DNA from 2 places in the Streptomyces sp. NPDC054765 genome. Region 2 is predicted to be linked to the other one. Evidence: riboswitches for the same ligand, from Rfam matches in the RefSeq annotation. Region 2 holds a riboswitch; the other holds the start of a gene.
The links. Region 2 has a riboswitch for glycine ahead of gcvT (glycine cleavage system aminomethyltransferase GcvT). Riboswitches for the same ligand answer to the same signal wherever they lie in the genome.
Positions count from the first base shown of each region.

Region 1 (4,403 bases), on a different contig from region 2:
CTGCTGGACACCGGGGTGTCGCTGCAGAACATCCGCACCGCCGTCCAGCATCTGCGCTCGCGCGGGCTGGCGGGTCTGACGCGGATGACGCTGATGAGCGACGGTGCGACGGTCTACGAGTGCACCTCGCCCGACCAGGTCGTGGATCTGCTCCAGGGCGGCCAGGGCGTCTTCGGGATCGCCGTGGGGGTGGTGTGGCGGGACGTGGAGAGCGCGCTGTCACAGCTCCACGGAGAGCGTGTGGACACCGGCGAGACCCTGGTCGGGAAGAACCCGCACGACGAGCTGGCGCGGCGGCGCAACCGGGCCGGCTGAGTCCCCGGCGGTGTGCGCGGCCCGGCATCGGGCCGATTGTCAGTGGCATGGGGCAGCATCGGACATGTGAGACCTGCGCCGACGATCCTGCATCTCGACATGGATGCGTTCTTTGCGGCCGCCGAGCAGGCGGCCAAGCCCAGCCTGCGCGGCAAGCCCGTGGTGGTCGGGGGGATCGGTGCGCGCGGAGTGGTCTCCACGGCGTCGTACGAAGCCCGGGTGTTCGGTATCCGCTCCGCGATGCCCACGGCCCAGGCGCGCCGGCTGTGCCCCAACGCCGCGTATCTCACCCCTCGCTTCTCGTTGTACCGCCAGGTGAGTGAGACGGTGATGGAGCTGCTGCACGCGTTGTCGCCGCTGGTGGAGCCGCTGAGCCTGGACGAGGCCTTCGTCGATCTGGAAGCGGGCGGAGTGCCGCCGGAGACGGCCGCCGTGCGGGTCGTGGGGGAGCAGCTGCGCCGCGATATCCGTTGCGCCACGGGCCTGACCGGATCGGTGGGGCTGGCCGGCGCCAAGATGCTGGCGAAGATCGCGTCCGAGGCGGCCAAGCCGGACGGTCTGGTGGTGATCGAGCCCGGTACCGAACGGGAGTTGCTGGGCCCGATGACGGTGCGGACGCTGCCCGGGGTGGGCCCCGCGACCGCCGAGACGCTGCGCAGGGCCGGGATCCACACCGTCGCGGAGACCGCGGAGGCCGGTGAGGCCGAGCTGGTGCGGCTGCTGGGCAAGGCGCACGGGGCCGGGCTGTATGCGATGGCGCTGGGCCGGGACGACCGGCCGGTGGTGGCCGAGCGGGACGCGAAGTCCATCTCGGTCGAGGACACCTTCGAGGTCGATCTGACCGACCGGACGCGGGTGCGGAGCGAGGTCCTGCGGCTGGCCGACCGCTGCGTCCAGCGGCTGCGGGCCGCCGGGCGTTCGGGGCGGACGGTGGTCCTCAAGGTGCGCAACTACGACTTCTCGACGCTGACGCGCTCCGAGACGCTCCGGGGGCCCACCGACGACCCGGCGGTGATACGGGAGTCCGCTGTGCGGCTGCTGGAGACGGTGGACACCACTGGCGGGGTGCGGCTGCTGGGGGTGGGGGTCAGTGGACTGGCGGACTTCACCCAGGAGGATCTGTTCGCGCAGGTGGCGACGGAGCGGGAGGCGGAGGAGAGCGCCAAGGCAGCAGCAGCGGCTGCGGTGGAGCCGGCCGGTGGCGGGACGGAGCCGGGCGAGGCCGAGGCGGAACCGCCGCGGCACTGGCATCCGGGACTGGATGTGGTGCACGACGAGCACGGCGCCGGCTGGGTGCAGGGAAGCGGGGTGGGAAGAGTGACCGTACGCTTCGAAACGCCGTGGTCCGCACCGGGGAGGGTGCGGACCTTTGCTGTCGAGGATCCGGCGCTGCGGCCGGGGGAGCCCCTGCCGCTGGTGGGCGGGGGGCCGGCGGACGGTCAGTCGTCCGAGCCGGCGATCTTGCCGAAGTCCTTGTCACCGGAACCGGGGGAGGACACCGGGTCGGAGGTCGGGGAGGAGATATCCAGTCGGTAGTGGTGATAGAGCTGAAGTTCCTGCTCAGGGGAGAGATGGCGGCCGACGCCGAAGTCCGGTGCGTCCTTGATCAGTTTGCGGTCGTAAGGGATGTGCAGGCCCTCACCGACCATCTTGCTCGGTTCCAGGGGGACGAACGCGTCCCGGCTGAAGAGTCCGGTGCGTACGGCCGCCCACTCCGGTTCCCCCGTCGCATCGTCGAGATATACCTCGTCGATGGTGCCTATTTTGGTGCCGTTACGGTCGAATGCTTTGCGGCCGATCAGGCTCCGGGGATCGATATCGGTTTGCACGGCCCCTCCAATTGGTCGCAACTGCCCTCTGACAACTACCAAACGGCACATTTCATGCCCTGGCCACTCGAAGGAGCCTTCGACTGCCGCGCTGGTAGGCTGGCCAATGGCCGCAGACCCCGTGCGGGAGAGTCCTTTGTCGTTCGCGACCAGGGCGCCGAAGGAGCAAATCCTCCCCGGAATCTCTCAGGCACACGTACCGCATGGGCGAGGTCACTCTGGAAAGCAGGGCGGGCCGCGGAAGGCACAGTGCCGGGACCCCTCCTCACCGACGGTGAAAGCCGGGCCGCCTCGCGCGGGCCGGTGAAGCTCTCAGGTTGAGATGACAGAGGGGGAGGCCGTCCGGGCACCCGCGCCGTGGTGCCCCTCGTAGGTCGTACCGACCAGGAGGCCCCCGCAGATGACCACCAATCGCATCTCCTTGACCGAGCTGGAGCGCGGCACCCCCTTCGAGCGCCGGCACATCGGTCCCGACCATGAGGCGCAGGCGAAGATGCTCGCGCAGGTCGGGTTCGGGTCGCTGGACGAGCTCACCGCCGCCGCCGTTCCCGATGTGATCAAGAGCGCCGAGGCGCTCGGCCTGCCGCAGGCCCGTACCGAGGCCGAGGTCCTCCAGGAACTGCACGGTCTCGCGGACCGTAACCAGGTGCTGGCGTCCATGATCGGGCTCGGCTATTACGGCACGTTCACCCCGCCGGTGATCCTGCGCAACGTCATGGAGAACCCGGCCTGGTACACGGCGTACACCCCTTACCAGCCGGAGATCTCGCAGGGCCGCCTCGAGGCGCTGCTGAACTTCCAGACGATGGTCGCCGATCTGACCGGACTGCCCACTTCCGGCGCCTCCCTGCTCGACGAGGGCACCGCGGCCGCCGAGGCGATGGCTCTGTCCCGCCGGGTCGGCAAGGTCAAGCAGGGCGTCTTCCTGGTCGACGCGGACTGTCTGCCGCAGACCATCGCCGTGATCCAGACCCGTGCGGAGCCCACCGGCGTCGAGGTCGTGGTCGCTGACCTGTCCGACGGCATCCCGGCCGAGGTCGCCGAGCGCGGTGTGTTCGGTGTGCTGCTGCAGTACCCGGGCGCCTCCGGTGTGGTCCGTGACCCCCGCGCCGTCATCGAGCGGGCCCACGAGCTGGGCGCGATCGTCACCGTCGCCGCCGATCTGCTGGCCCTGACGCTGCTGACCTCGCCCGGTGAGCTCGGCGCGGACATCGCGGTGGGCACCACCCAGCGCTTCGGCGTCCCGATGGGCTTCGGCGGCCCGCACGCCGGCTTCATGGCCGTACGTGACCAGTTCGCCCGCAGCCTGCCCGGCCGCCTGGTGGGCGTCTCGGTCGACGCCGACGGCAACAAGGCCTACCGCCTCGCGCTGCAGACCCGTGAGCAGCACATCCGCCGGGAGAAGGCCACCAGCAACATCTGCACCGCGCAGGTGCTGCTCGCCGTGATGGCCGGCATGTACGCGGTTCACCACGGCCCCGAGGGCCTGCGGACCATCGCCCGGCGCACCCACCGTTACGCCGCGGTCCTCGCCGAGGGCCTGCGGGCCGGCGGGGTGGAGATCGTGCACGGCTCCTACTTCGACACGCTGACCGCGCGGGTTCCCGGCCGGGCCGCGGAGGTCGTCGCCGCCGCCCGCGAGGCCGGTGTCAACCTCCGGCAGGTCGATGCCGACCTGGTCGGCATCGCCTGCGACGAGACCACCGGGCGCGCGCAGCTGGCCGGTGTCTGGGGTGCCTTCGGTGTGCACGGGGACGTCGAGCAGCTGGATGCGGCCGCCGCCGACACGCTGCCGCAGGCCCTGCTGCGCAGCGACGACTACCTCGCCCACCCGGTCTTCCACCAGTACCGCTCCGAGACCGCGATGCTGCGCTATCTGCGCACCCTCGCGGACAAGGACTACGCGCTGGACCGCGGCATGATCCCGCTCGGCTCCTGCACGATGAAGCTGAACGCGACCACCGAGATGGAGCCGGTCACCTGGCCCGCCTTCGGCCAGCTGCACCCGTTCGCGCCGGCCGCCCAGGCCCAGGGCTACCTCACGCTGATCCAGGAGCTGGAGGAGCGGCTGGCCACGGTCACCGGCTACGACAAGGTCTCCATCCAGCCGAACGCGGGGTCGCAGGGCGAGCTGGCCGGCCTGCTGGCGGTGCGCGCCTACCACCGTGCCAACGGCGACGAGCAGCGCACCGTCTGTCTGATCCCGTCCTCCGCGCACGGCACCAACGCCGCCAGCGCGGTGATGGCCGGCATGAAGGT
Region 1 is NZ_JBSHBP010000045.1:8,770-13,172, forward strand. Features, by position in the region: gene ACWGJY_RS25605 (MerR family transcriptional regulator) at 1-315, shown strand, start outside; gene ACWGJY_RS25610 (DNA polymerase IV) at 382-1,851, shown strand; gene ACWGJY_RS25615 (PRC-barrel domain-containing protein) at 1,755-2,144, opposite strand; glycine riboswitch at 2,259-2,356, shown strand; glycine riboswitch at 2,357-2,483, shown strand; gene gcvP (aminomethyl-transferring glycine dehydrogenase) at 2,545-4,403, shown strand, end outside.
Region 1: it holds a riboswitch for glycine, as region 2 does, so the genes downstream of both, gcvP (aminomethyl-transferring glycine dehydrogenase) here and gcvT (glycine cleavage system aminomethyltransferase GcvT) in region 2, are expected to answer to the same signal.

Region 2 (4,403 bases):
CTGGCGGTGGAGTTCGGCGTCGACGGCGGCGGCGACATCGGGGTCGAGCTCATGGAGGGAGCTGTTCAGAAGCGACATAAGTCTTCCCGGGGAGTCAGGGGGCGCGAGGGGGGTCTCCCCGGACGGAGTCCGGGGGAGCTTCCCCGCGGGTGGTGGCGGAGGAGGAGCGGGGCAGCTCAGCTCTGGATGAAGGCGGCGTACTCGTCGGCCGAGAGCAGCTCGGCGGGCTCACCGCCGGTCTTCACCTTGAACAGCCAACCACCCTCGAACGGGGCGGAGTTCACCAGCGAGGGGTCGTTGACGACATCCTCGTTGATCTCGGTGATCTCACCGTCGACGGGCGAGTAGAGATCGCTGACCGACTTGGTCGACTCCAGCTCGCCGCAGGTCTCGCCCGCCGCGACCGTGGTGCCGACCTCAGGGAGCTGCACGTAGACGACGTCGCCGAGCGCGTTGGCCGCGTGCTCGGTGATGCCGACCGTCGAGACGCCTTCCTCGGCGCCCGACAGCCACTCGTGCTCCTTGCTGTAGCGCAGCTGCTGGGGGTTGCTCATGGCTCGATTCTCCTGTACGCGAGGGTGTGGTCGTGACGGGGGTCGCCCCCTGGCGTGGCCCGGGGGGAGGGTCTTGCACAGTGAGACGCGCGGGCGCGCGCCGCTGCCGGGTCTGCCGCGGTCAGCCCTTACTTCTGGCGCTTGTAGAACGGCAGAGCGGTGACCTCGTACGGCTCATGGCTTCCACGGATGTCCACGCAGACACCCTCGGTACCCGGCGTGGCGTAGGCCGCATCCACATAGGCGAGGGCGACCGGCCTGCCCAAGGTGGGGGAAGGCGCCCCGGAGGTGACCTCGCCGATGACCGTGCCGTCGGCCGTGACGACCGGGTACCCGGCGCGCGGGACCCGGCGGCCCTCGGCGAGCAGGCCGACCAGCTTGCGCGGCGGGTTCGCCTCGGCGCGCCCGGCGGCCGCCGCCAGCGCCTCACGGCCCACGAAGTCCCCGCCGTTGGCGGTCTTCTCGAACTTCACGACCCGGCCCAGACCCGCATCGAACGGCGTGGTCGCGGTGGTCAGCTCATGCCCGTACAGCGGCATGCCGGCCTCCAGGCGCAGGGTGTCGCGGCAGGACAGGCCGCAGGGCACCAGACCGGCGTCCTTGCCGGCCTCGGTCAGCGCCTCCCACAGGGCGACCGCGTCGGCCGGCCGGACGAACAGCTCGAAGCCGTCCTCACCGGTGTAGCCGGTACGGGCGATCAGCGCCTGGACGCCGGCGACCGTGCCGGGCAGGCCCGCGTAGTACTTGAGACCGTCCAGATCGGCGTCGGTGAGCGCCTTGAGGATGCCGGGGGACTCGGGGCCCTGCACCGCGAGCAGCGCGTACGCGTCCCGGTCGTCGCGGATCGCGGCGTCGAAGCCGCCGGCCCGCGCGGTCAGCGCGTCCAGCACCACCTGGGCGTTGGAGGCGTTGGCGACGACCATGTACTCCTGGTCGGCCAGGCGGTAGACGATGAGGTCGTCGAGGATGCCGCCCTCGGCCTCGCAGATCATGGTGTAACGGGCGCGGCCGGTCTTGACGCCGCCGATGTTGCCGACCAGCGCGTAGTCGAGAAGGTCGGCGGCCTGCGGGCCGCTGACGGTGATCTCGCCCATGTGGGAGAGGTCGAAGAGACCGGCGCGGGTGCGGACGGCGACATGTTCGTCGCGCTCGCTGCTGTAGCGGAGCGGCATGTCCCAGCCGGCGAAGTCGGTCATGGTGGCGCCGAGCGCGCGATGGGTGGCGTCCAGCGCGGTACGGCGGGGGGCATCAGTCATGGTTCTGGGCTCCCAGGCATGGGTGACAAGACGTTCTCCCCATCTGTCATCGGAACCTGAGAGGTTCACCGGGATCCCGCGAACGGACCCGGTTTGCACCTTGGGTGGAGCCGCCCCGTAGGCCGGGCAGTGGCTCGCTTTTCAGATCTGCCTCGCCCGCGCGGTATAGGGGCCTGAGAGATTCAAGGGAGGACTTGCTCCTTCGGCGCCCCGCCATGGCGGCCGGGGACTCTCCCGCGCGGGTTCAAGCGGCCGGTATGGAGTTGGCGGTGCACAAGTGAGACGCGATGTGCACGTGGCGGCCACATCATTGCACGGGATCGCCGGATACAGGAGCCCTGGCGGCTGCCCCGTCCGTGACGTGGGCAGATCGGCCGATCACCTTGCTCGGCATTACCTTTTCTTGACACTCTGCGGGTACGGGGACGGACTCGAACCGGAGCAGAACCGGACGGGGAGGGCGATCACGGTGCACAGTGAAGCGGCACGGGGGGCCACGTCAGGGGTCGTGCCCCCGGGCGTCGCGCCGAAGGCGCCGCCCGCCACGGTGCCCCGGACCGGACGGCCGCCGCGGTCCGTGGTCCGGGCGGGCCGCGGCGCCCGGATCGTGGACCTCCGGGGCGGGGGACGGGCGCGGGGCGCCGCCGAGCTGCGGTTTCCGGCCGGTGACCTGGTGGTGGTCTCCGGGCTGCCGGGCAGCGGCAAGAGCACCCTGATGCATCGTGTGGTGCCGCCGCTGGACGCGCACGGTGCCGCGGTGCACCGCATCGATTCGCAGGACGTACGCGAGCGCTGGGAGGGCGGCAGACTGCGCGGCCTGCCCTACGCCCTCTACCGTCCGCTGGTCCGGGCCGCCCACTATCTGACGCTTCGCCGTGCGCTGCGCTCCGGCGGCAGTGTGGTGGTGCACGACTGCGGCACCCTGGCGTGGGTGCGCGGCTGGATCGCGCGGTCGGCGGTGCGCGGCGGCCGTGGGCTGCATCTGGTGCTGCTCGATGTGGCGCCCGAGGCGGCGCTGTCCGGCCAGGAGTCGCGGGGGCGCGGGGTGTCGGAGTACGCCTTCGCGCGGCACCGCAGGGCGGTGGGCCGGCTGGTCGGCGCGGCGGAGGCGGCCCGGCTGCCGGACGGGGTCGGCTCGGCGGTGCTGCTCGACCGGCGGGCGGCGAGCGCCCTGGAGACGGTCAGCTTCGACTGAGCGGAGCGGCACCCCGCCCCCCGGGTTCCCCCTCCCGCGCTCTCGTCTAGGGTCTTTGGCCAGATGGCGCGGTTCGGAACGGGTGGGTACACATGACATTTCCGCAGCAGGGGATACCGCAGCTGGCGTGGCCGGCGAACGAGCTCGAAGAGGTGCTGGCCGCATCGGTCGGCCATCCGGGCGCCGGCGGCCGGATCGTCGAGGTGCTCGGCCGCAGCCGGGTGTGGGTGCCGCTGCCGAACGGCGGTGGCCCCGAGAGCGCGGGCCCCGGCGCCCGCGGCCTCGATCTGCCCACCGTGGAGCTCGGTGGCGCGGCCTACGTCCCGGTCTACAGCTCCGAGCAGGAGTTCTTGCGGACGGTCGGCTCGCACCTGTCCTTCACCGTCGCCCCGGCCCGGGAGTTCGCGCGCGGGCTGCCGCCGCACATCGGCATCGCGGTCAACCCCGACGGCACGATAGGCGTCCCGCTGCCGCCGCCCGCGGTGGCCGAGCTGTGCCGGGAGGCCCGCCATGAGCCGGCCGGTCTGCCGAGCGGCGGCCGGGTGCGGCTCTTCGAGCCGGACTGGCAGGACGAGCCGGTGGATTTCCTGGCCGCCGCCGGACTGGAGTTCTCCGGCGCCGGAATTGTCCTGACTGCCCGGCGTGCCCTGGCAAGTGTCGAGGGCGACACGCCCGCACTCTTCGTCGGTGTGCAGATCGGGGCGGACCTGACCGCACTGCACGACGGCACCGCCCGCGAGACGGTACTGTCAGCCCTCGGACGTGCGCTCGGCGCAGTACCGCTGCCCTGGCCCGTACAGCTCGTCATGCTCGACATCGCCCAGGGTGACCCGGTCGCCGACTGGATGCTGGAGCGTGTGCGGCCCTTCTACTCCCGGGACCACTCGTAAGCTGGTTGGATGACGGGCGGGCGCACCCACACGTGCCCTGCTGACAGAAGGGACGGACCACGTGAGCGCGGGTGCGCATCAGGGGCCGGCGGCGGCCGGACAGCTGGAGCAGCTGCTCCAGCAGGTCTCGCCCGGCCGTTACGACGCCTATGAGGCACTGCTGCACGCGCTCGCCGCGGGCCAGGTCTGGATGCTGCTGTGGCACGGCCGGGCCGGCTCGGCCGATGCGCAGTACGGGAACATGGAGGTCGAGGGCCTCGGCTATGCGCCGTGCGTGACCTCCGCACCCGAGCTCGCCGCCTCCGGCTGGAACCGCGACCACGAGGTCGTCACCGGACCGGAGATCGCCGCCTCGCTCTTCCCCGACCGCTGGGGCCTGTGGCTGAACCCCCATGCCCCCGGCGGCGGCGTCGGCATCCCGTGGCTGGATCTGCGCCGTATCGCCGGTGGCCTGGACCGGCTGCCGGCCGGCCCGCTGCGGATCTCGGAACCGGTCATCGACATCCCG
Region 2 is NZ_JBSHBP010000004.1:63,060-67,462, forward strand. Features, by position in the region: gene glyA (serine hydroxymethyltransferase) at 1-78, opposite strand, end outside; gene gcvH (glycine cleavage system protein GcvH) at 177-554, opposite strand; gene gcvT (glycine cleavage system aminomethyltransferase GcvT) at 683-1,810, opposite strand; glycine riboswitch at 1,844-1,961, opposite strand; glycine riboswitch at 1,962-2,057, opposite strand; gene ACWGJY_RS04320 (AAA family ATPase) at 2,319-3,005, shown strand; gene ACWGJY_RS04325 (enhanced serine sensitivity protein SseB) at 3,098-3,895, shown strand; gene ACWGJY_RS04330 (enhanced serine sensitivity protein SseB C-terminal domain-containing protein) at 3,957-4,403, shown strand, end outside.